2 linked regions of the Candidatus Microthrix parvicella Bio17-1 genome follow. The protein of the gene in region 1 binds, or shares a complex with, the protein of each later gene. Links are inferred from orthologs where the notes say so. Each region holds a gene or a part of one and is shown on either strand. Other genes may lie near its edges.

What was found. Proteins that work in one complex are often made in the same cells at the same time.
Region 2: rpmF (region 1) and rplI share a complex: the UniProt entries of both Bacillus subtilis proteins name them as parts of the 50S ribosomal subunit. The link is inferred for Candidatus Microthrix parvicella Bio17-1 from one-to-one orthologs.

Annotation. Positions count from the first base shown.
Region 1 is NZ_AMPG01000002.1:396,036-398,826, reverse strand. It holds rpmF (50S ribosomal protein L32), read left to right. Parts: upstream 1-1,201; coding sequence 1,202-1,381; downstream 1,382-2,791. Other genes in the region: MPARV_RS0110095 (hypothetical protein), read right to left, coding at 1,620-2,791; MPARV_RS24720 (YceD family protein), read left to right, coding at 584-1,084; MPARV_RS24725 (ATP synthase subunit B family protein), read left to right, coding at 1-519.
Region 2 is NZ_AMPG01000004.1:45,585-48,576, reverse strand. It holds rplI (50S ribosomal protein L9), read left to right. Parts: upstream 1-1,267; coding sequence 1,268-1,717; downstream 1,718-2,992. Other genes in the region: dnaB (replicative DNA helicase), read left to right, coding at 1,985-2,992; ssb (single-stranded DNA-binding protein), read left to right, coding at 352-816; rpsF (30S ribosomal protein S6), read left to right, coding at 5-340. UniProt on the Bacillus subtilis protein: Binds to the 23S rRNA.

The sequences.
Region 1 (2,791 bases):
GTTGTCGACCTGATCGAAGGGGCCCCCGGCCTGCCGATGTCGGCCTCGGTTCGCATCAACAAGGAAGAGATTCTGGAGCTGTTGGACGATGCCGTTGCCCGACTGCCAGACGAACTGCGTGCCGCCCGCTGGCTGCTGAAGGAACGCGACGAGTTCCTGGCGAAGACCCGGCGTGATGGCGAGGAGATCATCTCGGATGCCAAGGCCCGAGTGGCCCACATGGTGCAGCGCACCGAGGTGGTGAAGACCGCTGAGAGCCGTGCACGCAAGGTCACCGAGGACGCTGAGGCCGAGGCCCGGCGTATGCATCACGAGGTGGAGGACTATTGCGACCAGAAGCTGGCCAGCTTCGAGATCGTGCTGGAGCGAATCACGCGAGCGGTTGGCGCCGGGCGCCAGAAGCTGTCGGCCACTTCGCTGGCCGAGGCGGCGCTGGCGCCTGACGAGGAGGATTCGCTGTCGGAGGCGCTGTTCTTCGACCAGGACGCGATGGACGCTGAGCGTGAGCAGCAGCAGTAGCAGTAGCAGCACTGGCCACTGTGGTGCCTCCGGCCCGCGCGGAGGTGCTCCCCGCCGACTGCTGGTGCCCGTCGCCGAGCTGCGACGCCGGGTGGGGAATGTGGACGAGGTGGATGCCGAGGTGGCACTGGCCGGCGCCGAGGTCATCGGCACCCGGCTGGTGGACGGCACCGAGGCACGCGTCAAGCTTCGGTTGGAGGCGCTGTCCGATGGTGTGGTGATCGGCGGGTCGGCGGAGGCGGAGTGGACGGGGGAGTGCCGCCGTTGCCTGGAGCCGGTATCGGGGGTGACCAATGGTGAGATCGACGAGGTGGCGCGGCCCTACCCACTGGACGGCGAGTTGGGGATCGAGGACGATCGAATCGACGTCACCGAGGCGGTCCGAGCGGCCGTGGTTCTCGGGTTGCCGCTGGCACCGCTGTGTCGCGAGGACTGTGCCGGACCCGATCCAGAGGGGCACCCGGTGACCGTCGCCGACGATGCAGATGACGGGCCCGCCGAGACCGAGGAGCGCCCTCCCGACCCTCGATGGGCGGCGTTGGCAGAGGTTCACCCCGACCGCTGAATCGCCACCGTCGGCGCCCGAGGTGCATCCGGTGGGCTCTGGGCGGTATCGTTGTCGGCTGCCCGACGCTCACACCCATGCAATGGTGTGGGGTACCCCTCGATCAAGGTGTTTCTCATGGCTGTTCCCAAGCGCAAGACCTCCAAGGCGAAGAGCCGCAGCCGTCGGGCCTCCAACTGGCGCCTCGAGTCGGCACCCCGGTCGCTGTGCGATCGCTGCAACACCCCGAAGCGCCCCCACGCCGTGTGTAGTAACTGCGGTTGGTACCACGGCCGTCAGGCCATCGAGGTCAGCTAGACCCGCTTGGGTCGACCATCGCAGGGGATTTCGCTCCTGATCGAGTGAATGAACCTGATGGCGCTGGTTCTTAGAAATTGAACGAATGGGTGTGGGTCGGCCTCATTGGGCTCTCCTTCTTGGCGCTGGTCGCGGGCGTGGTGGTCGCGATCGTGGCCTTGGCCAAGAGGCAAGGAACAACGACGTCGACGGCGGAGAGCAGCCGCGGTGACATGGCTTCGATCGAGAGCGGTCCGGCCTACACGAGGCCGACCGCACGTGTTTTCGCCTCGAAGTTGAGCTTGAGCTTGGCTGATTCGGTGGTGAATTCCATCGTTGTGTCCAGGTGGTCGACCGTGCCGAACGCCGAATCGTGGCGTGGGAAGTCGCCGAGGTCCACCTCTAACCCGTCCAACGTGAGGGGCCCGGTTGACCCGAAGGTCATCGTCCCCGCCGAAGCGGAGTCGTAGCTGACGACGAAGCCGCTGTCGGTGCGCTCCACCTGCGGTTCAACCTTCAAGACCGATGCCTTCCAGGCCGCGAAGCCGCCGTCGGCGGCCTCGCCGACCTCGACGATCCAGACGTTGTCGGGGCCGCCCTCGGCCACCAGGTCGAAGGGTTGCTCCATGCCATCGGTGGCGAACCTGGTGGGGTCGTAGTCGCGCCAGGTGGGGGTGCGCCACGACCACAGCGCGATCCAACCTTCGCCCTTTCGTGCGAAGGTCCAGCGGCCTTCCTGAGCCACCTCGTCGAAGCGGTCCTGCGGCACGTACGCGTGTGTGAAGGGCTGGTAGCCGAACACGCCCCACAACAGTTCGTCGGTGGTCTCGTCCCACGCCGGTTGGTAGATGTGGATGGCCGCCCGCTCGTGTTGGGCCGAACGGGGCATGGACGCCTCGCCGGTCCAGTAGCCGGGCCGCCCGTCTTCGGCCCAGTCGGTGCTCTCATCTCGGTCGGTCACCGGGTGATTGGTGAAGACGAGGGCGTCGGCGTCGATGGCCGCCTGCCAGCTGTGGGCCTGATCGCGCATCTGGCCAAATCGGTGATCCTGCACCGATGCCAGCGACACGGCGTCGCCTCGCCAGGCGTAGGTGTTGGCCTCGCCGAGAAACCCGAAGTTGACGATGGCGTGGTTCTTTTGGAGCCAGGGTCGGATGCGGTCGATGTCGCCGCCGTTGAGGTCGACCAGCGCCTTCACCTGGGCCAACAGGGGTACCTCGAACAGGTCGTACCTTTTGGCCTCGGACAGGCCAATACCCGCCACCTGCCAGGTGCCCACCGCTCCAAGACTCCACCAGAACGACAGGTTGGCCGGGTCATCGAAGTGGTATCCGAACGGGGCCTTGGGGTACTCGGCCACCGGCGCAGCGTCGTCGACGAAGATGCCGTGACGCTCGCGAACCACGCCGGGCGCCTTGGCCAAGGCCATGT
Region 2 (2,992 bases), on another replicon or contig:
ATATATGAACCGCGCTTACGAGTTGATGGTGATCATCGATGCCGATGTTGCCGACGCTGAAAACAAGGTCGTCGTCGATCGGGTCGAAGAATTGATCGGAGCGGCCGGCGGAGAGCTGTCCAGCACCGATCGGTGGGGGCGACGCAAGTTCGCCTACCTGATCAACCATAAGGCAGAGGGGTACTACGTGGTGTTCGAGTTCACGGCCGACCCGGCCAAACTCGACCCCATGGACCGCTTTCTCAGGCTGGCGGACGAGGTCGTCCGTCACAAGCTGATCCGACTGCCCGAGGCCGAGGCTGAGCGCCGCAGCCTGGCCGCGATGGCAGCGGAGGACTGAGGAGGTCCGTCATGGCAACCAACACCGTCACCATCATCGGCAACGTCACCCGTGACCCTGAGCTGAGGTTCACCCCCAGCGGTCAGGCCGTCGCCAACTTTGGCGTTGCAGTCAATCGACGCTGGCAGAACCGCCAGACCAACGAGTGGGAAGAGGCCACGTCGTTTTTCGACATCGTGGCCTGGGCACAACTTGGTGAGAACGTGTCCGAATCCTGCCCCAAAGGCACGCGGGTGATCGTTACCGGTCGCCTGGACCAGCGCAGCTGGGACGGCCCCGAGGGCGATCGGCGCTCCAAGGTGGAGATTGTGGCCGACGAGATCGCCCCCAGCCTTCGGTGGGCGTCCGCTCAGGTCACCAAAAACGAAAAGCGCAGCGCCGGCGACGCCGGACCCGGTGGAGGTGGCGGCAGTGCCGCAGCCCCGCCGCCGAGTGCACCCCCCGCTGGATACAACTACGACGAGGAGCCCTTCTAATGGCACGACCACGCCGCCCCAAGCCCAAAGAGTCGGGCCGTCGCACCAAGAAAAAGGTGTCGATTCTCAACACGGAGAGCATCGAGTACGTCGATTGGAAGGACGTCAACCTGCTGCGTCGCTTCCAGTCCGACCGAGCCAAGATCCGTGCCCGCCGAGTAACCGGCAACAACACCCAGCAGCAGCGCCAGGTGGCGGTTGCCATCCGCAGCGCTCGCGAGATGGCTCTGTTGCCGTACACGAACCGCGTGACCACCCATCGGGGTGGCGGCGGTGGCCGTGGCGGCCGTGACCGTGACGATCGCGGTGATCGTGGCGACCGCGGTGATCGCGGGGATCGTGGCGACCGCGGAGATCGCGGGGATCGCGGTGACCGTGGCGGGTCCGCTTCGACCGGTGACGACGCCTCCTCAACGGAGTCGAGCCCACTGGAGACCACGGAGGTCACGTCGTGAAGCTGATCCTGCGAGCCGACCTGGCCGATTTGGGAAAGCGGGGCGACCTTGTTGAAGTCGCTGACGGGTATGCCCGCAACTACCTGATCCCGCAGCACCTTGCCATGCCGTCCACCGCCGGCGCCGCCGCTCAGGCCGACGCCATGCGTCGCGGTCGCGACCAGCGCGATGCCGCAGCGCGTGAGGAGGCCGAGGACATGGCGAAGAAGTTGGTGACCGCGGCCATCACGATCCCAGCCAAGGCCGGTGACTCGGGCAAGCTCTTTGGTTCGATCACCAACGCGGATGTGGCTGAGGCCATCGAGGAGCAAACCGGCTTTTCGATCGATCGGAAGCACATTTCGATCGAGGATCAACACCTGCGCACCCTGGGCGCCCACACCGTCACCGTGCAGCCGCACAACGACGTGGCGTTCCCGGTGAATGTTGAGGTCGTCGCCGCCTAGCGGTTGACCCCGGCAGTACCCGCCCGTCAGAGCGCGGGTGGGATCGTGAAAAGATTTCCACAGGTCCTCCACAGCTGTGGAGGACCTGTGCGTTTTGTTGACCGGTACCCGCAGACTCCTCCCAACGATCCACAGTTGGTGTGGACAACGGTGTTCTGCCTGTGACCTTCTTTGACTGTCACCGGCACGGGTCACAATGGCCTGAGCACACCCGGAGACCAACGGAGATCGTATGGGCGCAGCAGTTCTCATGAGCCGAGCTCAACGATGACGGCAACATTCTCACAACGCGCCGAGCCGCAAGGTGCCAACGGCGGTTCCGGCGGACCGGTTCGGATTGCCGGACATTCCGGCCGCCAGCCTCCGCACAACCTGGCGGCAGAACGGTCGCTACTGGGCGCGATGTTGCTGAGTCCTTCGGCCATCGGCGATGCGATGCAACGCTTGGAGGCAGCCGATTTTTATCAACCGTCCCACAGCCACGTGTTCGATGCCATCGCCGGTCTCTACGCCGCGGGTTCGCCGGTCGACTCCGTCTTGGTGGCCGACCAACTGACCCGCAACGGCCTGCTGGACGCCATCGGCGGCGCCGGCACGCTCATCGAGTTGCAGGGCTCGGCGGCAGCGGTGTCCAACGCGGTCCATTACGCCAAGGTGGTCGAGGAGAACGCCCTCCTGCGGCGTCTGATCGCGACCGCGTCGGAGATCTCCGAGTTGGGCTTTCAACCGGCCGACGACGTGGCCTCCACCATGGATACCGCCGAGTCGCTGATCTACCGGGTTGCCCAGCGCCGGGTCACCGACACCCTGGTGCCGTTGCGTGATCTGCTGGGCGACACGCTCGATCGATTCGAGCAGATGTACGAGCAGGCGGGTGCGGTCACCGGCACCCCCACGGGCTTCACCGACCTGGACACCAAGCTCTATGGCCTCCAACCCGGCGCGCTGATCGTGCTTGGGGCCCGTCCGGCCATGGGAAAGACCGCCCTGGCCCTGGCCATCGCACGCAACGCGGCGATGGCATCGGGCAAGTCGGCGGTGTACTTCAGCCTGGAAATGAGCCATCTCGAGCTCACCCAGCGCCTGGTCTCCATGGACGCGCGGGTCGACTCCAGCCACCTGCGGAACGGCAAGGTGTCCGACGCGGACTGGAACCGCATCACCCGTTCGTTGGGGCGCCTGGGCGACGCCGATTTGTGGATCGATGACAACGCCAACCTGACCGTGATGGAATTGCGGGCAAAAGCCCGCCGGCTCAAATCGGAGCTGGGCGGA